Regions from separate parts of the Dorea sp. genome, predicted to be linked through region 1. Evidence: a T-box and tRNA genes for the amino acid it is inferred to sense, from the RefSeq annotation. Region 1 holds a T-box; the other regions hold tRNA genes.
What was found. A T-box is a leader RNA that pairs with one kind of tRNA and senses whether it is charged. The one in region 1 lies ahead of proS (proline--tRNA ligase), so its partner is inferred to be a tRNA-Pro.

Region 1 (7,915 bases):
TTCGGGTGTCTGCTGTCTTCGTATTTTCCATCTATTCTATATGTGGTAACCTCATATCCTTCATGGTTCAGAAGTACTGTAATCGTTCCATGCTCGATGCCGGTATCAAATGTTTTGTCGAATAAGCCCTTCGTCTCTTCCGGCATCGCAGACGTCGTAATATCCCAGTCTCCCGGTACTCTCCCAAGGAAGGAATCTCTGACACATCCGCCTACTGCATAGGCCTCAAACCCCTGTGCCTGTAATGTATGTATGATAAATTTTACATTTTCTGGTAATTCTATACTAAAATTATTCACCGTAATTCCTCCGTTTATCTACAATATATTTATCATATCATATTTTTCCTGGGGACGGGGTTTTTTTAAAAAACCTCCGTCCCAAATTAAAAATGCCCTGTCCCTTATTATTATTTTCTCTTATCGTTTCCTATTTCATTTCTTATTTTCTTTGCCTTCTTTAGTGAAATATTCAAACATTGCTTTATAATATTATCTAACAAATTTCGCACATTAATATCGTCCAAAATTTCTTCTCCTTTCATCTGAAAATCTTTTTGCATTTGTTCAAATATAATTTCTGCTTTCGTCTTTTGTTGCGTATACACTTCTTCTGGCGTATCAATAAATAACATGTATTTATCCGTTTCTTCTTTATGAAATTCATAAAATTCTTTCTTATTGAATTTTTCTTTAATCATCTTTATCGTAGTATCATCTATAATAATTTCTACAGATTTTTCTTTATAATATTCACCCATGCTACTATATTTATAGCCATCTATTGTTTTGCATATATTCGCCTTAATTGGATTCCTATGTATATAACGAAGACAATTCCAAAAATAACTTTCCGTTTCTATACATTGACTTTTATATCTTCCTTCGAATACATAGCCTTTTCTTTGATGAAATTGATTATAATAAATTGCGTAAGCAGCTAAGATTTTAGCCATAAAAGAAGCTAATTCTTCCAAATCAGCCTTTATAAGTAAATGAAAATGATTCGACATAATACAATATGCGTAGATTTGCACATCATATTCTTCTTTATACTTTTTTAATAGATTCTGAAATCTAGTTTTCCCTCGGTTGCTATTAAATATAGGAAGTTTATTTATACCACGGTTTGTTACATGATAAATTCCTGTACTGCTCTTTTCCCTTGGTTTTCTTGGCAAATTATTTTTCCTCTCCCTTCAAAAAGGGACAGGGCATTTTTAATTTGGGACGGAGGTTTTTTAAAAAAACTCCGTCCCTTTTTTAATTTAGTATGATTTACCCCAGTAAGCCATATGTTTTGCAGGTTTTCCACACCAGATACACTTATCGGAAATGAATTCTTCATCTTCGATCAGACATCTTGTAGCAGCTCCGCCTGTGTTGTATTTTACTTCTCCTTCACATTCCGGATCTCCACACCAGCATGCTTTTACAAATCCACGGTTGGCTTTGAACTTCTCAACCATCTCATCCATTGTTGTAGCTGTATCGATATGACTGTTCAGGAATTCCTCTGCTCTGTTGTACATATCCTGCTGCTCCTGCTCTAAGATCTCGCGGAGTTTTACTGCGATCTCATCGAGAGATACAACGATCTTCTCACGGTTGTCACGACGTACCACAACAACCTGGTTCTTCTCAATATCCTTTGGTCCGATCTCGATACGTGTCGGGATACCAAGGATCTCCTGCTCAGAGAATTTCCATCCTGTACTCTTATCAGAATCATCAATTTTAACTCTGTATCCTGCTTTTTTCAGTTCATCAAGCAGTGCGTAAGATCTGTCAAGTACCCCCTCTTTATGCTGAGCGATTGGAATGATTCTACATTCAACCGGTGCTACATGTGGCGGCAGTACCAGTCCGTCATCATCACCATGAACCATGATCAGGGCTCCGATACTTCTTGTAGACCATCCCCATGATGTCTCGTATGCACTGTGCAGTTCGTTGTTCTTATCTACATATTTGATTCCAAATGCATCTGGGAAAGCACTTCCGAAGAAGTGGCTTGTTGCAGACTGCAGTGCTTTTCCGTCGTGCATCAGCGCTTCGATCGTGTATGTGTCTTCCGCTCCGGCAAATTTCTCATGCTCTGCCTTTCTTCCAGCTACGAATGGAATAGCCATTGTCTCTTTGTAGCAGTCTTTATAAACTTCCCACATCTGGATTGTTCTTTCTTCTGCCTCTTCATATGTTGCATGAAGTGTGTGGCCTTCCTGCCATAAGAATTCTCTTGAACGAAGGAAAGGTCTTGTTGTCTTCTCCCAACGAAGAACAGAGTTCCACTGGTTCCATACCTTTGGAAGATCTCTGTATGATTTTACTGTTTTTGACCAAAGATCACAGAATAATGTCTCTGATGTAGGGCGTACACATAATCTTTCCTGCAGTCTTTCCATTCCACCGTGTGTTACCCATGCTACTTCCGGTGCAAATCCTTCTACGTGATCTGCTTCTTTTTCAAGCAGTGACTCTGGAACCAGCATTGGCAGATATACGTTTTCAACTCCTGTTTCTTTAAAACGTCTGTCCAGGTCTGACTGGATCAGTTCCCAGATTGCATAACCGTTTGGTAAATAGTTCATGCATCCTTTTACGCTTGAATAATCACAAAGATTTGCCTCACGTACAACGTCTGTGTACCACTGTGCGAAATCTTCATCACGAGATGTAATGTTTTTGACTAATTTTTCCTTTGCCATGTTTCTCTTCTCCTTTTCATTTTGGTGAAATCCTTATTCCACGTTATTTTTTTGCCGGGAGCTATAAAACCTGGATTTTTTATATATTCTACTGCCAACCTCCTCTTGCGGATGTCTGTGCAATAAAAAAACGCCGGGCCTTTCGACTCCCCGAAAAAGGGACCGAAAAGCTCGGCGGTACCACCCTAGTTAACTGCGACCCTTTCGCAGCTCTCTTCATTGGCCATTAACGCTGGCTGACACGCTGCATTTTCATGCAGTGGCTCCAAGACCGGTTCTATGTGATTAACAGCAGATATCTCACACCATCTGATATCCTCTCTGCGGCTGGTTTCGCATATACTAATTCTCTTCATCACCATAAAATCATTATAAAAATGTTGAATTGTCAATTATTTTAATCCAAGAGGTAGGTTTTGTCAAGAGATTACTTCTATCCAAGTTTTCCACTCAACCGATCTCCGTTTTCCAGAACATTTGCATTCTGCAGCTAAAATTGCATATTTCAGTTATTGCAGCATCATATGATTTTCTCTTTTCTCCCCAACTTCTTGCAGTTTTTTTCTCTCCATGATTTAATAATATAACATAATGTAAATTACAAACTTTACTTTTAACGTTCACATCATAACATTGATTTTAACAAAGGAGAAGTATATGGCTACTTTAAATATATTATATGAAGATCCATACATTCTGGTCTGCATCAAACCACATGGCATCGCTACCCAGAGCAAAAGCATCCGCTATCCGGACATGGTCAGTCTGATCAAGAATCATCTTGCCAAGAATTCAACTGATTCCGCAAAATCCGGTACACACGGCAAATCTTCCGGCGAACCGTATCTCGCTGTCATCCACAGGCTGGACCAGCCCGTTGCCGGTATTCTTGTCTTCGCCAAGACACCTGCCGCTGCCAAAGATCTCAATAAGCAGCTTCAGAATCAGGGATTCGGGAAATATTACCGGGCACTTGTTACAAATACACCTGCACAGGATGAAGGCACATTAGAAAATTATATGGTAAAAGACGCAAGAACGAATACATCCAGAATCTGCTCTTCAAAAGAAAATGGTGCAAAAATTGCAAGACTTCATTATCATACCGTTCCACTTTGCAATTGGTTATTTACGGCACCAGACAACGCCAAAATCAATCACATTTCGAACACTAACCTGCAATCGGATGGCTCCGCCTCAAAAAACACGGATTTTCATGGCTCAGAGCTGGAAGTTCATCTGGATACCGGCCGCCACCATCAGATCCGTGTACAGCTTTCCTCCATCGGCTCTCCGATTGTTGGAGATACAAAATACAATCCGGATCTTGCCGACACAAAAGGATGGCAGACAATCCGGTTATGTGCTTATAAACTGGATTTTAAGCATCCGGTTACGCACAAACCGATGCATTTTCAATTAGACGCTGATCCCAGCTAACTTATGATATCAGCCTGGAATTTTACAGTACCTGACACTAATAGTTCCTTATACAGAGAACTTGCCACTGGCAACTTCTCTTGCATGCTTTGGCATACAGCGAACCTGCCACTGGCAGCTTCGCTTGCATACTTTGGTATAAAAATGTGGTCCGGCTTTGTTGGACACACCGACCACAAAAAGGAGTGAACCTTTCGATCAATGTCATCTTAACTTATTGACATTGACCTCTCGATTCACTCCTTTTTTGCCGATACATATACCATATAACAACGGAGAACTCTTCACAGCGCATATAGCCTATGTGCTTCGTTCTGTTCCCCCGATATATCCACTCGATACACTCTATGCTTCTGCTGCATCCTCAGCTAACGCTTCTTCATATTTCTCGAGGATAATATTCTGAATGCGCTCTCTTGTTCCTGAATTGATTGGATGTGCAATATCTCTATATTCTCCATCTAATGCTTTTTTGCTTGGCATTGCGATGAAAAGACCTTTCTCTCCTTCAATTACCTTAATATCATGTACCACAAATTCCTCATCCATGGTAATAGAAACGACAGCTTTAAGCTTGCCCTCCTTTGCTACTTTTCGTACTCTTACATCTGTAATCTGCATGTTTTTCTAGCCCCTTTCTTCTAGCCTTTGCACTGATCTTTTTTCTTAAAGTGCATACCTCTCATTTTTTTCTACCACTACTTTCACGCCATCTTCACCAACATAGCGTGTATTTGCTCTAATTGTATCCCGGCTTTCAACAATACAGTTTTCAATGTATACATTGTCCCCAAGATAGACATCATTCAAAATGATGGAATTTTTAATGACACAATTGTTCCCCACGAATGTCTTCTTGAAAAGAATCGAATTCTCAACTGTTCCATTAATAATGCTTCCGCTTGCCACAAGGCTGTTTTTAACCATCGCGCCCGGATTGTATTTTGCCGGCGGCAGGTCACTTACCTTGGAATAGATACTTGGCTGCTGACGGAAGAAGTAATTCCGGACTTCCGGTTTCAGGAAATCCATATTTGTCTGATAATAAGCATCCACGGTTGATATGTTGCTCCAGTAGTCTTTTATTTTATAACCGTAGATCTTCTTCAGATTCTTATATCTGATCAGAATATCGGTCACAAAATCATGTCTGTCATCCTCTGCGCAGTGTTCGATCAGGTCGATCAGCTGGCGTCTTCTGATTACATAGATACCAGTCGATACAATCTGTGACTGTGCCACCATCGGCTTTTCTTCAAACTCTTCAATACGCATGGAATCATTCATCTTGATCGTTCCAAAGCGGCTCGCATCTTCGTTCGGACCAAGTTCTTTGCAAACGACTGTAATATCTGCTTTTTTCTCAATATGATATTCCAGTACTTTGTTATAATCCATCTTATATACGGCATCACCTGATGTAATGATTACATAAGGTTCATGACATCTCTTTAAGAAATCCAGATTCTGATAGATCGCATCTGCTGTTCCACGATACCAGTATCCGTTTTCTGCTGTGATTGTTGGCGTAAATACGAACAATCCACCCTGTTTTCTACCGAAATCCCACCATTTGGATGAATTCAGGTGTTCATTTAACGAACGGGCATTATACTGCGTCAGAACTGCAACCTTCTGAATATGAGAGTTAGACATGTTACTGAGCGCAAAGTCAATGGCTCTGTAACTTCCTGCGATCGGCATCGCTGCCACTGCTCTTTTATGCGTCAGTTCACGCATCTTATTGCTGTTACCACCTGCTAAAATAATACCTACTGCTCTCATACTCGCTCACCTGCCTTTATCAATGTTTCTCCACTTTCCAGTATTCCATTCGGGTAATCATCTTTGGATGTCACACCACTGATAGCAGTATTCTTTCCAATCTGCACACCACCTGGTATCACAGATTTTTCACCGACTGCAACAAGTCCAAATGAGTAGATCGCCGGTTTTAACTTATTCGGCACATCACTACCAATACCAAATGTAACATTGTCACCAACCTCACAGCTCTCGGCAATGATAGACTTGTCCACAACACAGTTCTTTCCAATTCTTGCATCCTTCATAATGATCGAATCGCGAACCACTGTTCCCTCACCGATAATTACTCCGGAACCAATGATACTGTTATGTACCTCACCGTAAACTTCCGCTCCGTTACAGATAATGCTTCTGTCGATCACGGACTGTGCTGAAATATACTGTGGCGGAAGGATCTCACTGTTAGTATAGATCTTCCAGAATTCTTCATAAAGATTAAACTCCGGTATGATATCTATAAGCTCCATATTCGCTTCCCAATATGAGCCAAGTGTTCCTACATCTTTCCAATATCCATTGTATTCATATGCAAATAATCTCTCACCTTTGTCATGACAATATGGAATAATATGTTTTCCAAAGTCACATCCCGGCTCGTCCTTTAATGTCTCAAGCGCCTCTTTTAACGCTTTCCACGAGAAAATGTAGATTCCCATAGATGCCAGATTGCTCTTAGGCTCTGCAGGTTTTTCCTGGAATTCCTGAATTCTTCCGTCTTCGTCTGCGATTACGATTCCAAAACGGCTGGCTTCTTCCATTGGTACCGGCATCGCTGCGATTGTCACGTCTGCATTATTAGCCTTATGATAATCAAGCATCACCTCATAATCCATCTTGTAAATGTGGTCACCTGATAAGATCAGTACGTAGTCCGGATCAAACTGTTCCATATAATCCAGATTCTGATAAATTGCATTAGCAGTACCCGAATACCATTCACTGCTTCCGCTTCTTTCATATGGTGGAAGAACCGTTACTCCTCCGTAATTACGATCAAGATCCCAAGGAATACCGATTCCAATGTGTGCGTTCAGTCTCAGTGGCTGATACTGCGTCAATACTCCGACTGTATCAATTCCAGAATTAATGCAGTTGCTGAGCGGGAAGTCAATAATGCGATATTTACCTCCAAATGCAACGGCTGGCTTTGCAACTTTTGCTGTGAGAACTCCAAGTCTGCTGCCTTGTCCTCCTGCCAGCAACATTGCTATCATTTCTTTCTTTCTCATGTCATCACCCCTTCTCAGTAGTCTTGCTTTTTTTATTATATCATATTTCTCCCTATGTAGCTAACAAATTTTACAGTTTTCTTTTGATTTTCGCAAACTTTTTGTTAAATTATTACAAAAACTTACGACTTGGATTTTTTTTGATAAATGTTTATAATAATGATGAGAGTATGAAAAATAAATTTTAAGACTTACATCATAATAATATGAAGAACATGAAGTTTTTATGACTGGATATTTACTTATTTTATATTTTTACCTATATTTAAATTAACAAAAAGGATGGTTTATTATGTATAAAATTAATTTTGAAAAACCTGTACACGTACATTTTATCGGAATCGGCGGTATCAGTATGAGTGGTCTCGCCGAGATCCTTTTAAAAGAAGGATTTACAATCTCCGGTTCAGATAATAAAGAGTCTGCCCTGACAGATCACCTGGAAAAACTTGGCGCAAAGGTATTCTACGGCCAGAAAGCTTCGAACATCATTCCTGGCATTGATGTCGTTGTATACACAGCCGCAATCCATCCGGATAACGAAGAATTCGCCGAAGCTGTAAACCAGAATCTTCCAATGCTGACCCGTGCCGAACTGCTTGGACAGTTAATGACCAACTATGATGTCCCGATCGCAATCTCCGGTACACACGGAAAGACAACAACAACCTCTATGCTTTCACACATTTTACTTGCCGCAGATCTTGATCCT
Region 2 (7,915 bases), on a different contig from region 1:
AAATCCAGGTCCCCGCCCAGAATCATGAACGCAATCGGCGTTGATAATTTCGCCAGGTCCTGTACCGTTGTATCCACAGCCGTCGGAAGCCTGATTCCAAGAAGTGAGAACACGACTCCAAGCATGGAAGAAAGAATCAGTGGATTCTTTATAATATCCATAATAATCTTCTTCCAGTCCGTCTCCCTCTTTTCGCCGAATATAGAAAGTGCAACTACTGCAAGGAAATTATACATTGGTACCAGAATCGCACTTAAAATAGCTGCTGTTGTGGTGCTTTTAGAGCCATACATATTCTGTACAACCGCCACTCCAAAGATTACGTAATTACTGCGAAAAATCCCCTGGATCACGACTCCCTGCTGATTTTCCTGCTTTACTACTTTCGGAACAATCAGGCACAGCAGTATGAATAAAATAATCAATCCGCCTGCTGCCCATATACACAATTTGATCCTGCTTTGTATCTCTGCCCCTATATCACTCTGATATACATTATAAAATAACATACATGGCAGAAATATCTTGAATACGATTGCATTCGCCTGTTTAGTGAGCTGTCTGTCTGCCAGCGATGTATAATTGACCAACAGATATCCAAGCACCATCAGAAAGAATACCGGTGCAATTACGTTAAATGATACAATAATATTGTCCAAATCTACTCAACTTCTCTCATCCTAAATATATATTTTCTCTATATGACTTTTGTTTTTTTTATCCATATCTTCGTTTTCATCTCTATATGACATTCTACATTTTTCAAAAATCGCATCTTCGCTTTTTTCATCTATTTTTTTGTAAATACCCACATTGCTTTCACCTGATCCTTAATCTGTGCATAAGTCCAGGTTGCATTGGTATTTTTGATACTAAATGGATCATTGATCTTTATATTGCCATTCTCATATCCTGTCATTACGATAAAGTGACCTTCTTTCGTAAAGTCCCCAGGTCCCATACTGCAGATAACCGGATGTCCCTGTGAAAGCTCCTTGCTTAACTGTTCTTCATTCAACAGGCATGACTGGCTCTTTAAGTTCCAGTTCGCCCCTGCCTCATTCATAAACTTCCAGTATGTGTCATTATTCGCATCTACGTATCCGTGCTGGGTTCCATATGCTGCTACTTTTGCCGGTGTGATCGTCTCGTCCTGATTAAGACCTGCTGCTACCATCGCCATACAGGTCGGGCCGCATCCACTGACAGCTACCATACTTGATCCATATGGTGCATAGCCCCATCTTTCGTCCCATTGTAATAATTCCGGGATACCGCCTTGCGACAGATCAACGCCAATTGTGTCTGCAACAGGATTGTCTTTCTTCTGCTCATAGTCTGCCACAAAGTCAACCGTCTCTGCATTCTTATCCAGCAGCTCTATCACACCCTTCGGATAGCCATGCTTCTGTGCTTTCTTTTTGATTCTGGCAATTTTCTGCGCTTCTGTCTCCGGAGTCATCTTACTTACTTCGGTTTCTTTTAGCTGCTCTTCTTTTTGTGCTTCTGCACTTTTTTTTGCATTAATCTGTTCCTGATGCATATAATAACCAGTAAAAGCAGCAGTAATGACTGCTGCCAGTATAACAACTACTGTTACATGCTTGATGAGTTGTTTTTTTCGTGCTTTTTTCGCATGTGCTTTTACATGCGTCGCTATCTTATCTTTTTCTGCTTCATCTGTTATATTGGTCTCTTTCATCTCTTGATCTGATTTTCCTTTCTGATCCTCTTCTGAAGGTTCTTCTATAACATTTACATACAACATTTATTCTCTTTTACATCGGTTTGCTAAGGTTCACATGCACTACCTGTGAACCTTAGCATCGTTTTTCATTATACAACAGCATTCTTATCCTTACAACTTAACTTTTTCCTAAATTTGCGTCTTTTGTTGTCGTTTTTCCATTTTTCCAGATCGTTCGAAATTTTTTTATAATTTTTTTCAATTTATGCTTGCATTTTATCTATAACCGTGATATTATAACTCTTGTCTTCACGAGAGACAAAAAAACACAACAGAACGGGGTGTGGCTCAGCTTGGCTAGAGCGCCTGGTTTGGGACCAGGAGGTCGCAGGTTCGAATCCTGTCACCCCGATTCAATTTTATAAAACATGCGGGTGTAGTTCAATGGTAGAACACCAGCCTTCCAAGCTGGATACGTGGGTTCGATTCCCATCACCCGCTTTTTTCATACCCTTTTTTATCTACAGAGAAGTTGCCGCCGGCAGTTTCTCTTGCATACTATGCTACAAAAAACCTGCGCAATAGAGTCTAATAAATAAAGCAATGCTTTTCATTACACTCTATTGCGCAGGTTTTTTATTATTTTGTTTTTCTAATTGTTAGTTCATTCCAAATTCAGGTCGTCTTTCACTGAAAAAATCCCCTCTATTTTCTGAACAGCTTTCTGATCCAGATAATCATCGCACCCAGAAATATATAGATATCAGCCAGATTTGCAGTAATATTTTCCAGAAAGTCTTTCCCTTTTTGAATCATTCTTCTGCTTCCGGAATCACTCTGGCTCTTTGCTCTTTCCGGTGACCTGTAGCCAATATAGTCGATGACCTTTCCTCTGACCACCCTGTCATACGTATTGCTTGCCGCACCGGCGCTTAATAATACCAGCGCAAGTTTCCGGAATCTATGCCCATCCCGGAACGATTCAAGAGCCGTCATAATGAAGATTGCGATTGTCGTCCATATCGATACCTGTTTTACTTTCTCCGGTTCATCTTCCATTGAGCTAAGTGCAAATCCCTTATTATAGATTTTCCGGATTACAATCCTGCTTCCACAGAAGCTTTTTTCATCGGTATCTTCGATATTCTCTTCAATATACTGTTTTACAGCCATATCTACGCCAAACAGTGTTCCGATTGCACCAAGCATGCGTGTCTGCATTCTAGATTTCTCCCTGGATCTTTACGATCTCTTCTTCCTGTTTTTCAATCTCTTCGTCTCTTTTTTCAATCTCCTCACAGAGTGTTACATAATCCATATCCGATACTTCACCACTCTGGAATTTTTCATATACCATACGTCCGATATCTGCAAGGTCTCTTTCATTTGCTCTTTTTAAGGAACGGACATTGCTTTTAATCTTCTGGATTTCTAATGTGTCTCCTGTCTTTTTTGTAATGTCGCTTGCAACATCTGAAACTCTTTTTCCTAATTCTTCAAAAAAATCTGCCATTGCTATTCTCTCCTTTATCTTTTCGATTTACAATTGCCGCAGGATATCTAACGAACGATATAGATTCATCGTACCATATCCCCATTCTGTCGTCGGATACTCTTCATTCGGAAGTGTTCCTGTCCCCATTACGATAATGTTTCTGACCTGGCTTGCACTTGCTCCTCTTGCTCCCGGCTGGTCGCTGATCCATCTCATGAGTAAGGCACATCCGCCTGCTGCGATTGCTGTTCCAGCACTGGAACCACTACGGTTACGAAAGCCCCCGCCAGGTACTGCACCTGTAACCGCCACTCCCGGTGCCGCATAATCCGGTTTGATCATTCCATCTCTAGTATACCCCCTGCCCGAGTGAATATCAACTCCATTCTCCTGACTGTTATAATATGCCACAGACATAAGATTCCTTCCTCCGGCCGGCTCCGTCAATGTCGTATCTGGATTGGATTCCAGAAAATATACCTCCCCTTCCAGGAACTCTTCCATCGGAAGCCACATATGAAATTCCCCCTGCTCCTGCAATGCCGGTGATACCTCTATCCGCCAGATTCCGGGCACTGTATCCCGGAATCTTAAGAACACCAGCTGGGCATCATTATTCTCCTGCAAAAGCCTGTATTCCACTGTAATTACCGTCCGTTCAAATGCAAACCGGAATTCGAACAGATATCCAAGCCGGAGCGGGATCATCCCTGTCCGCTCTCCAGACGGTGATACCACGGATACTGTAACAATATCCGGAAGCCTGCTCCATAATTCCGTTACAAATGCACGCACACCACTTCCTACACGTATCTCTACATTCCTGCTGTTTTCATTCTCCGTAAAACGGTGAAAATAGTGATGTCTCTGCGCCGCTTCATTCCCAGTTCCTGCGACTACACACCGGTTTCTCACCGTCGAATAGATATCCAGTATATTTGCAAGCATCGATTCTCCGTTATGTCCTCCAAAACTGGTTCCAAGCGCTACACAGAGTACAAGCGGCATCTTCTTCTTTCTTGCCAGTCCGTTCAGATACTTAAGGCCAAGCATAATATCATTTTCCTGATAACACACCGCCTCTTCTTTTATCGCAAAGAATTCTTTCAGGTAAGCCTTCGCCGGTTTTAGCTTTACCATGGCAATGGCAGCTTCGGGTGCCGCCCCGGTAAATCTGTTATTATAATCTGCACCTCCTGCAGCCACACTTGCCACATAGGTTCCATGTCCATCCTCATCTTTTGTAGGAACACTCTTTAAAGGTTCTTCTTCCTTAAGTGCCCGATTAAGCATATCTTCTGTATATTCTGTTCCGTATTCCAGGCCTTCCGGTGATGCTCCTTCCTGAATTGTCTGATCCCAGATCCCTGCGATCCTTGTCGTCCCGTCCAGATTTCGGAAGACTTTGTTCTGATAATCTATTCCCGTATCCAGGAATCCTATCATAATACCTTCTCCCATTAGTTGAAGTGTCGGATAATTCTGAAGTGTAATGATGCCTGCCACATCCAGAGGCTGCAGGTCTAAAAGCGCATAACATTTTGGAATCGCACTGTACCAATACTGCCGGATGGATAGATCTGCCAGTATACTACGGTTGACAGACACACTTTTATATCCAAAATCCATCTCCTGTATACACACATTTTCAGAATCTACTTCCTGAAGTTCCTCGTCTCTATATAATGGGATGATAAAATCCCAGTAATCCTGCGACAATATTTTTTCCCTGCAATTATCAGCCATAGAAAAAAGACCTTTCAAATACATTTATTCATGTATATGAAAGGTCCCTTATATTTCATTAATCTTTTTTACTATTTACAGAATCTGTCACCAACAGCTTCTTCCGAACGTATAAAGCTTCTAACCGTTCGCCGGATGATTCAGCATACGTTCGATAATATCAACAGACTCTTCGATACCATAGCTTGCACTGTTGAAGCAGATATCATAGTTCATGGCATCGCCCCATTTTTGTCCTGTATAATAGTTATAATATTTTGCATGCTGCCTGTCAATTTTCTTAAGCAGGCGTACTGCCTTTTTATGATCCAGATCATTGACCTCCATGACACGGTGTACACGCTGTTCAAATGGTGCTGTAATGAAGATACTGATGTGTGGGATATGGTTATTGGCCAGTATCACATCTGCACATCTTCCCATTACAATAAAGTCTTCTTCTCTTGCCATCTTACAGATCAGGTCGCTCTGATTAAAGAAGATTGCATCTTCTTTTGTCAGTCCATGATAGCGGTCAAAATCTTTCAGACGCTCTTTAAGAGTTCTTCCTGATCCCTGGTATTTGTTCTCAATCTGATTGGTTCCAAGATCTGCCACATCTACTACAGAATCCTTTTCTGCATCCAGACGTCTGAGTACTTCATTAAAAATCTCTGCATCGTAGTAATTAATACGAAGTGCATCTGCCAGCGCAAACCCGATGTCATTTCCCGCACTTCCATGTGTTCGTCCGATACATATGATCAGATGATCGTCTTTTGAAAACTTCTGACGCAAGTTTGCTGTATTTAATTTTGCCCTGTTTTCATCAAGAATTTCAACCTTACCAAAGCCTGTTGGCAGTGCAGCGATTTCTTTTAATATATCATCATATCTTTTCATCAGTCTGGAACGGTCTTCATCCTTACGGATAGTACGTGCCATATTACTGATCAACGCCAGCTCACTTCTAAGAAGATGTCCCTGTGGTTTCGTTCTCATCAAATTAACAAGACTCTCCACACAACTACGCTTATCCCCTGTAAAGGTACGTCCAAGAGAAGATCCTACACATTCATAGACTTCTCCATCCAGATCATAGATCTGTTCTGCAATGTCATAATATTTGTTCTTACTTTCCTGCATGTTCCGCACCTCCCTCTATAAAAAGAATACCAGCATATCGATAATAAATACCGGTATCAGGAATGTCAGTGACCATGCCATATATCCAAAGAACGACGGCATACGCACACCGTTTTCGTCAGACATGGATTTTACCATGAAGTTCGGTGCATTTCCAATATATGTATTGGCTCCCATGAACACAGCTCCACACGAGATTGCTTCCAGCATCTTAACCGGAACCGTACCAAGTGTTGTCGCAACACCGCTCTTAAAGCCAAGTGCTCCGGCCGTTGTAAGGAATACCAGATAGGTCGGTGTATTATCAAGAAAGCTTGAAAGTGCTCCGGTTGCCCAGAACATCTCAAATGGCTTATTGATTCCAAGTTCTGCTCCATTTGCCTTCAGAATCATAAGTGCAGGCTGCATCGTAATAAAGATTCCGATAAAAAGAACTGCAACTTCCTGGATAGCTCCCCAGGTAAAGTGGTTACGGATACGTACTTCTTCCTTTGTTGTTTTAAATGATAACAGTGCTGCCAGAAGTATGATCACAATCTCAATAACAGACGGGAATCCAAGTGTTACCTCTCCAAGAATATGGATTCCTTTTACTGTTCCATCTGCATTCTGGAATGCTGCCATGTTCGGAAGTGTTCCGCTTAAGATAACCGCACCAACGATCATTGCTACATAGATTAAGTTATGCAGTCCTACGATCTTAAAATGTGTTCCCGGTTCTCTGATATCCGGTTTTCTTCCTTCTGCAATATCTTTTCTGTAAGCTCTTCTGTCCAGGAAATAAAATACTACCAGTAGAATCACCATATTAAAGAGCAGAATACGGAATAATTTCATACTCCAGAAAAATGGTACTCCACGCATAAATCCCATCAGAAGCGGCGGATCTCCAATTGGTGTCAGACATCCTCCCATGTTCGAAATCAGGAAAATAAAGAAGATCATAATATGACTCTTTCTCTTTCTCCATGAATTCATCTTGATAAAAGGACGGACCAGAAGCATACTGGACCCCGTTGTACCGATCACACTTGAAAGCAGTGTTCCCATGACAAACAATGCTGTATTGATTCTCGGTGATCCGGCAAATTCCCCCTCAATCGTAATGTTACCTGCTACACAGAATAATCCAAATAACAGGACGATAAATGTCAGATAATCATTTACCACACATTCGAGGACGGTCTCTGCCATCGAAAACATTCCATATTTCGCCGTAAATGGAATGATAAACAGTATTGACCATACTGTAACTGCAAGCGGCTGGTGTTTTTCCCACCATTCAGGCTTGATCAGCGGCATTACGGCAATACTCAGCAACAGCCCTGCAAATGGTATGCAGAGCCAGATTGGAATAGCTGATATTTCCCCCATCGCTATCTTTCCTCCATTCTTCTCCAAGTAAAAATGTTAAGTTATAAAACTATATGTAAAATGTATTATTGAAGTCTTGGTACTTCCTGACCTCTCAACATAATTACCGGTCCACCGGTTCCTTCGATATATTCTTTTGTGATTACAACCTCTCCGATATTGTCATCTTTTGGGATCTCGTACATGATATCCAGCATAAAGTCCTCGATAATCGCACGAAGTGCTCTTGCTCCTGTATCTTTTTTCATTGCCCTCTTTGCAATCGCATGCAGTGCGCCTTCGTCAAATTCCAGTTTTACTTCATCCAGTGCCAGAAGCTTCTGGTACTGCTTCAGGATTGCATTCTTAGGCTCTTTTAAGATTTCTACCAGCATGTCCTCATTCATTCCCTGTAAGGTAAATACGATCGGCAGACGCCCTAAAAACTCCGGTATCATACCAAATGCCCGCAGATCCTCGGTTGTTACTTTCTTAAGGATTTCTTTGTC
Region 3 (7,915 bases), on a different contig from region 1:
TCTTCCAATGGAAGGAAAGACCCGATATTATGATTGCTGATGATATAGAGATTCTCTGTGTTTTGGCTTAACAATTGTTTTACCAGAAAATCCATTTCCTCATCTGTGTGGTAAGGAGTATCTAGTGTATGGCAATAACGGTCTGGAAAAGTTTGCAGACGGATCTTGCATAGTGTCTGTTCTTTTGCACCTGATAATGTCTGTAACCGTTCTTCTACGCTTTTTTGGAGCTTTTGCAATTCCTGAATCTGCAGATGAATGGCATCTAATTCTTCTTCCAGAAGTTTTTGCGTATTTTCTACGTTCCGGTTGTTGATATATTCATGTATTTTTCCCATGGGAAATCCAAGCCGTCTCAGGTCGCGGATGATGTTCAGCCGCCAGAGATCATCCAGGGTATAGAGACGGTAATTATTTTGTCCGCGCATTGGGGTCAGAAGTCCCAGCTTTTCATAATAACGCAGGGAATCCGGACCGATATTGTATAGTTTGGATATTTCGTTAATTTTGTAAAATTGTTTCATATGTTTTACCTGATGAAGTTTGATAAAAAAATTTGATAAAAAATATAGTGCTTGACCTTAGAATTATACCAGGGTTTAGAGTATAAATGAAAGAAAAACTGGGAAAAAGAAATAAGCAAAAAGAAATGAGGTTTTATTCATGAGACTTGAGGGAAAGTCTTTAAAAAGTGATTTTTTACGTTTTATCATCCCATCGATCATCGCACAGTGGGTATTCTCACTCTATACGATGGTAGATGGTATCTTCGTGGCCAGAGGTGTATCGGAGGTAGCGCTGACAGCAGTGAACATCTCCATGCCGTTTACGACAGGACTGTTTTCTATCTCGATCCTGTTTGCGGTGGGAAATTCGACGATTGTGGCAATTTTTCTGGGACAGGGAGAGAAAAAAAGGGCAAATGAAGTATTTACCCAGAATGTTGTTCTCCTATGTATCTTGTCGGTTCTGATCACAATTTTGGTCACGCTGTTTCTGGAACCATTTGCAAGATTTTTAGGAGCTACGGATAACATTCTTCCGTATGCAAAAACCTATATCGGAACGATTGCACCGTTTTCACTGGCATACATCCTGTCATATTCATTTGAGACCTTGATCAAGACAGATGGTTATCCTAAGCTTGCAACGATCTATGTGACTTCGGGAGCAGTCCTAAATTGTATTCTGGATTATATTCTGGTCATGGTATTGCATAAAGGGGTCTGGGGAGCTGCATTTGCGACGGGAATTTCGCAGGCTGCAGTGATCATCTTGTATCTGTGGCACTTCCTTGGTCCGAAAGGAACGATAAGATTCGCGAAATTCCATCTGATGCCATCGGAAATCCTGCGTCAGATCCGTAATGGAATGTCGTCCGGCGTGACGGAATTCTCAAGTGGTATAATTATCTTCTTTTTTAATCAGGCAATTCTGAAATATATCGGGGAATATGCGCTGGTAAGCTACACGATCATCTCGTATGTGAATACAATTGTTGTCATGTCCATGGCTGGCATTGCGCAGGGATCGCAGCCATTGATCAGCTACTATTACGGGAAAAATGAACCGGTAAAATATAAGAAGCTTTTGAAATACGGAATCACGGCGGCGCTGGTGGGTTCCGTAGGAGCGGTGATCGTATGTTATGCGGGAGCGGGAGGCATTGTAAGATTGTTTTTGAAAGAGAGTGAAGCATCTCTGATCACATATTCAGTGAAGGTATTCCGCATTTTTATCCTTTCTTTCCTGCTTGCGGGACTTAATGTGGTTCTGGGAGGATATTTTACTTCTGTGGAAAGGGCAGGCTTTGCAACGATGATCTCGCTTACAAGAAGTCTGGTTGCGCTGGTGATCAGTCTGGTGTTCCTTACGGCGGTATTTGGCGGTGAGGCAATCTGGTGGGCACCGGTGATTGCTGAGAGCTGCTGTCTGGTGCTGGCATTGGGATTTTATCGGCGGTACAGAAAAAAGGAAAATAAGCAGGGGTTTTGAAAAATCCAAATTGAAAAAATTGAAAAAATTTAAAAAAATTAAAAATACCTATTGACTTTTCTCTGCAAACGAGTATAATAAATATTCGTTGGACAACTTAAGACCAACAGAGAAAAGTCACATTGATGCGGATTGGTGTAATGGCAGCACAGCAGACTCTGACTCTGTTAGTAGAGGTTCGAGTCCTCTATCCGTAGTTATTGAAAGACCGGGTGCTTCGTTAAGAGGTATCCGGTTTTTTGCCATACCAAAGTATGCAAGAAAAGTTGCCAGTGGCAAGTTCTCTGTATTGCCATGCATCCGGAAGGAGTTGCCAGTGGCAAGTTCTCGGTATTGTTGAAAAAAATTGAAAAATTCAAAATAACCTATTGACTTTTTGTGGAAAATCAGTATAATAATATTTGTTCGCTGAACAACGCAGAACATAACACTAATGCGGATTGGTGTAATGGCAGCACAGCAGACTCTGACTCTGTTAGTAGAGGTTCGAGTCCTCTATCCGTAGTTCCTTGGCAGGGGCGCCGGATACTTTCTAGGAAGTGTCCGGTTACTTTTTAAATTGAATATATCGGAGTGTGGCTCAGCTTGGTAGAGCGCTACGTTCGGGACGTAGAGGTCGCGTGTTCGAATCACGTCACTCCGATTGAATGATACAGTATCTGGTATAGGTACTGTATTTTTTTGTATTTGGAAGTCATACTACTCTATATCCATGCAAAACAGGTAAAAGAGATTGCAGAAGAAGTATGGAAAGAAGCATAAATAGAGTAAAAAGGAATCCCGGAGATCATAGCGATCTGGGATTCCTTTTTTGTACTTATTATTTTATTAATCTACATAATACACATAATTCTCTTTACGAGGTTTCGCTTTTGGCACATCTCCATCCGGATAGCCAAGTACGCAATGTCCAATTCCCTCATAATCACCTTCGATGCCCCATTTTTTCAGAAGTGCTTTGCCTTCTTCTGATTCAAACTCCTCTTTTGCACGGTGGATCCAGCAGCTTCCGATGCCAAGAGAAGCAGCAGCGTTCATGAGATTCCCCATCACAAGGCTTCCGTCATATATATGTGTAGGTCGGTTCTTATCTGCCAATACAATCAGGACAACCGGTGCGCCATAGAACGGATCCATGTCTCTTCTCATGATAGTGGCATTCATCTTTGAAAGCTGATCACGTGTCTCTTTGTTGGTAACAGCGATAATGATTGGTGACTGCATGCCCATACCGGTTGCAGCGTAGGTTCCTGCTTCAATGATTGCGTCCATGTCTTCTTTGGAAACCATAGCGTCCGGTTTGAAGCTGTGGATGCTGCGGCGTTCTATCATATTCTTAATACTTTCGTTCATAAATCAAGACTCCTTTGCAATAAAGATGAAAATAGAATTTCAAAATATAACCGAAACAAAAATGAAAATAAATGATTATATTTCCTGATTGTTATGTACATGTTTTTTGATCGCTTCGAAACTTTCTTTGCTGACTACATGCTCCATCTTGCATGCATCAGCTGCAGCGACATCCGCTGGTACACCAAGACGTGTAAGCCAGGATGATAAAAGTGTGTGGCGTTCATAAATCATATTTGCAATCTCCAGGCCGGATGGTGTCAAATGAATAAATCCCTGCTCATCTACTTTAATATGTTCCTTCTCACGAAGGTTCTTCATGGCAACACTGACGCTTGACTTTTTAAACCCAAGCTCGTTGGCAATATCTACGGAACGCACTACAGGTAGTTTCTGGCTTAGTATCAGAATCGTCTCAAGGTAGTTCTCTGCGGATTCATTTAATACATTGTTGTTCATAATAAGTCATTCCCTCCTTCATACGCTAACATTGCATTTAGTATACCATAGTTCGAAACTACTGGCAAATCAAAGAAAATTCTTATTGAGAAAAAATATTCAATAAAATGAAATAAAGTTGTTGACAGCTAATGAGTGTTAGCATATACTAACTATTGCAGAGGATAATGAAAACATTTATCATTATCAAAATCCTTATCAAAGTGATGGGAAAATACAAAAAATCATACATAAAGAAAACGAGGTGTTATTATGCCACTTACAATGGCCGGTATCGGTGAAACAAACACAATTTCACGTATTGGTGGAAATGAAGAGACAAGACGTTTTCTGGCGAATCTTGGATTTGTTGCAGGAGCGGAAGTTGTTGTACTGTCGAAGATCGGAGGCAATGTGATCGTAAATATCAAAGACTCCAGAGTGGCAGTAAATGAGGATATGGCGCGGCACATCATGATCTAAGGACCTGGGTGTCTGCTGTATTATAGATACTAACAATCTAAGGAAAGGAGAAACAGCAATGACTTTAGGTGATGCAAAAGTTGGAAGTACAGTTGTTGTAACGAAGATTGAAGGGGACAGCGCATACAAGCGCCGTATTATGGACATGGGCATTACAAAAGGAAGCGAGCTGTATATCAGAAAGGTGGCTCCACTTGGAGATCCTGTAGAGATTACAGTCAGAGGATATGAGCTTTCTGTAAGAAAAGATGATGCTCAGTGTGTACAGGTAAAATAAATATCTTACCGAATGGACTGACAGATACATAACGTCACAGAAAATATACGTTCAAGGAGGTAAATAAGGGATGGGAATTAAGATCGCACTTGCGGGAAACCCAAACTGTGGTAAAACCACAATGTTTAACGCCTTAACGGGTGCCAACCAGTATGTTGGTAACTGGCCAGGTGTTACAGTAGAGAAAAAAGAGGGAAAATTAAAAGGAAAGAGAAAGAACGATGACATCATCGTAACAGACCTTCCGGGTATCTATTCTCTTTCACCATATACACTGGAAGAGGTAGTCAGCCGTGATTATATCTTAAATGATAATCCGGATGTTATCATCGACCTGGTGGATTCAACAAATATCGAGCGTAACCTGTATCTTGCTACACAGCTGATCGAGACAGGTGTGCCGGTAGTTATCGCACTTAACATGACAGACCTTCTGGAAAAGAGAGGAATCAAGATTGATACAAAGAGACTTTCTATGTTATTAGATTGTCCGATCGTTGAGACTTCAGCTCTGAAACAGACAGGACTGGATGCTTTGGTTGAGACAGCGATCAAAGTTGCAAACAAAAAAGAAGTTGATCTTCCAAGAGAAATCTTCTCAAAAGAACTGGAAGAAGCTATCACAAATGTAAAAGGAGTTCTCCCAGATTCTATCTCTGAAGATAAGAAGAGATGGTATGCTGTTAAATTCCTTGAGAACGACAGCAAAGTTGTAGAAAGTATGAATCTTTCGGCAGCAGCAAAAGCAGCAGTTGACAAAGACAGAAAAGATCTTGAAACAAAACACGACGATGATATGGAAAGTATCGTAACAGATGAACGTTACAAATTCATCCAGAAAGTCGTAGACACAACTGTTAAAAAGGGAAAAGATAAATTAACAACATCAGATAAGATCGATAGAATCGTAACAAACCGTATTCTTGGTATCCCGATCTTCATCGCAGTTATGTTCGTTGTTTACTACATTTCCGTAACAACAATCGGTACAATCGTAACAGACTGGACAAATGATACATTCGTAGGTGCTATTCAGGATATTGTATCAAAAGGACTTGAATCAGTCGGCGTAAACAGTGTTCTGGAAGGATTAGTAGTTGACGGTATCATCGGTGGTCTCGGAGCCGTACTTGGATTCGTTCCTCAGATGGCTATCCTGTTCCTCTTCCTTTCTATCCTGGAAGACTGCGGATATATGGTACGTATCGCATTCGTTATGGACCGTGTATTCAGACACTTCGGACTGTCTGGTAAGAGTTTCATCCCACTTCTGATTTCATCAGGTTGTGGTATTCCTGGAATCATGGCTTCTAAGACCATTGAGCAGGACAATGACAGACGTCTGACAATTATGACAGCAACATTTATTCCATGTGGAGCTAAATTACCAGTTATCGCTCTGATGGGTGGAGTTATGACAAGCTACGCAACAGGAAGTTACACAGCAGGTGGATTCATGGCACCTATCATGTACTTCGTAGGTATCGTAGCAGTATTAGTAGCAGCAATCATCCTGAAGAAGACAAAACCATTCTCAGGAAAACCAGCACCATTCGTAATGGAACTTCCACAGTACCATATTCCACAGGCTAAGACAGTTCTTCTTCACGTATGGGAGAGACTGAAAGGATTCATCATCAAAGCCGGAACAATCCTGCTTCTTGCTACAGTAGTAATGTGGATCCTTGGTAACTTCGGATTTGCAGGCGGCGGATTCGGAATGGTAGATGACAGTGCAGACAGCTTACTTGCTGTAATCGGTGGAGTAATCGCACCAATCTTTGCACCACTTGGATTTGGAGAGTGGCAGCCAGTAGCAGCTTCTCTTTCTGGATTCACAGCAAAAGAAGCAATCGTTTCAACAATGGGTGTACTTGCTAACGTAGCAGAGAGCCAGTCAGAAGATACTGTAACAGTAGCTCAGGCAATTCAGACATGGTTCCCAAGCGCAGTAGCAGCATTTTCATTCCTGTTATTCAACCTGTTAGATTCACCTTGTCTGGCAGCCATTGCAACTATGGCACAGCAGATGCAGTCTAAGAAATGGTTCTGGTTTGCAATCCTGTTCCAGAATGCATTCGCTTATCTTGTAACACTTTGTGTATACCAGATCGGTACATTAGTAACTGGCGGCGGATTTGGAGTTGGTACAGTAGTAGCATTCATAGTAGTAGCAGTAATGCTGTTTATGTTATTCAGACCGGACCCATATAAGAATCAGAAAGTTTATTCAAAACGTTCTGTAAATGCATAAGTAGAGCGAACCGGACGTAGATGAATACGTCCGGTTTTCCCTTTGAAGGAGGCAGTTTTCATGGTAGCCATTTTAGCAAATATCATTATTGCAGCATTAATATTTGGATATTGCGCGTATGTGGTATACGGAATTATTAAGAGATTTAAAAATGGAGTCATCCAGGGATGTGGCGGCGGATGTGCCGGATGCAGTGGATGCGGCGGTGGATGCTGCAGTTCAGATCCTGAAGAAGTGAAAAAGATGATCGAAAATATGTATAGCAAATAAAGGAGCTGGTAAGGATGGGCAATTCGACAGGCTCTATGTTCTATCTGTTTGCGATCGTGATCGTCCTTTACATTGTGGGTGTTTCTATTTACCAGGTATTTCTCTGGTTCAAAAAACGTCAGGAGAAAAAAAGAGACGAACAGTTCGTCATGGACGATGACGGGAGTAAAGAATAGAGGGATGTAGAAATGGCAAATATTATAGTCGTATTAATTATAATTGTTGTTCTTGTTTTCGCACTGAAGGGAGCAATCAAACATTTTAAAGGTGACAGTCCTTGCTGCGGAGGCGGAACTGGTATCATTAAAACCGATGATAAAGAACTGAAGAATCCGGTGATCGGAAAGAAGACAGTTCATATTGAAGGTATGAGTTGTGATCACTGCGTACAGTCAGTGAAAAAGGCACTGAATGAGATCGAAGGTGCTTCAGCGAGAGTAGACTTAAAGAAAAAAGAAGCAGTAGTATCCTATGACCGTGATATTGCAGATGCAGATCTGAAAAAAGCAGTAGAAAAAGCAGGCTTTCAGGTTGCATCCATTACGAACTAGGATGCAGGAAAGATACGTTAGGAGGTCGACAGATGGATAAGGCAAAAGAAGCGATTGTACAGAAACTAAAAGCCAGCGGATGCAGGATCACCAAGCAGCGGCTTATGCTTTTGGATATCATTCTGGAAGAGAACTGTTCCTGCTGCAAAGAAATCTATTACCGCGCATCCAAGATTGATCCAAGTATCGGCACAGCAACTGTGTACAGAATGATTAACAAGCTGGAAGAGATCGGAGCAATCAACCGCAGAAATATGTATAAGGTTGCCTGCAATCCGGATTGTGATATGCAGA

Region 2: it encodes a tRNA-Pro, which carries the amino acid that the T-box ahead of proS (proline--tRNA ligase) is inferred to sense. The anticodon was not compared.
Region 3: it encodes a tRNA-Pro, which carries the amino acid that the T-box ahead of proS (proline--tRNA ligase) is inferred to sense. The anticodon was not compared.

Annotation. Positions count from the first base shown of each region.
Region 1 covers NZ_CDRRQK010000015.1:29,284-37,198, forward strand. Annotated here, with positions in the region: gene ACWJAF_RS08260 (CCA tRNA nucleotidyltransferase) at 1-299, opposite strand, end outside; gene ACWJAF_RS08265 (transposase) at 410-1,180, opposite strand; gene proS (proline--tRNA ligase) at 1,268-2,707, opposite strand; T-box leader at 2,862-3,072, opposite strand; gene ACWJAF_RS08275 (RluA family pseudouridine synthase) at 3,365-4,147, shown strand; gene spoVG (septation regulator SpoVG) at 4,493-4,768, opposite strand; gene glgD (glucose-1-phosphate adenylyltransferase subunit GlgD) at 4,814-5,932, opposite strand; gene ACWJAF_RS08290 (glucose-1-phosphate adenylyltransferase) at 5,929-7,203, opposite strand; gene murC (UDP-N-acetylmuramate--L-alanine ligase) at 7,496-7,915, shown strand, end outside.
Region 2 covers NZ_CDRRQK010000013.1:298-8,212, forward strand. Annotated here, with positions in the region: gene ACWJAF_RS07360 (AEC family transporter) at 1-659, opposite strand, end outside; gene ACWJAF_RS07365 (hypothetical protein) at 681-812, opposite strand; gene ACWJAF_RS07370 (C39 family peptidase) at 791-1,768, opposite strand; tRNA gene ACWJAF_RS07375 (tRNA-Pro) at 2,025-2,099, shown strand; tRNA gene ACWJAF_RS07380 (tRNA-Gly) at 2,118-2,188, shown strand; gene ACWJAF_RS07385 (signal peptidase II) at 2,393-2,908, opposite strand; gene ACWJAF_RS07390 (hypothetical protein) at 2,910-3,200, opposite strand; gene ACWJAF_RS07395 (S8 family peptidase) at 3,228-4,928, opposite strand; gene ACWJAF_RS07400 (cytidylate kinase-like family protein) at 5,049-6,053, opposite strand; gene ACWJAF_RS07405 (sodium:proton antiporter) at 6,069-7,427, opposite strand; gene clpX (ATP-dependent Clp protease ATP-binding subunit ClpX) at 7,493-7,915, opposite strand, start outside.
Region 3 covers NZ_CDRRQK010000008.1:57,683-65,597, forward strand. Annotated here, with positions in the region: gene ACWJAF_RS05470 (MerR family transcriptional regulator) at 1-524, opposite strand, end outside; gene ACWJAF_RS05475 (MATE family efflux transporter) at 664-1,995, shown strand; tRNA gene ACWJAF_RS05480 (tRNA-Gln) at 2,122-2,192, shown strand; tRNA gene ACWJAF_RS05485 (tRNA-Gln) at 2,430-2,500, shown strand; tRNA gene ACWJAF_RS05490 (tRNA-Pro) at 2,565-2,638, shown strand; gene ACWJAF_RS05495 (nitroreductase) at 2,824-3,348, opposite strand; gene ACWJAF_RS05500 (metal-dependent transcriptional regulator) at 3,424-3,807, opposite strand; gene ACWJAF_RS05505 (FeoA family protein) at 4,060-4,269, shown strand; gene ACWJAF_RS05510 (FeoA family protein) at 4,328-4,546, shown strand; gene feoB (ferrous iron transport protein B) at 4,617-6,800, shown strand; gene ACWJAF_RS05520 (FeoB-associated Cys-rich membrane protein) at 6,861-7,070, shown strand; gene ACWJAF_RS05525 (hypothetical protein) at 7,085-7,246, shown strand; gene ACWJAF_RS05530 (heavy-metal-associated domain-containing protein) at 7,259-7,621, shown strand; gene ACWJAF_RS05535 (transcriptional repressor) at 7,654-7,915, shown strand, end outside.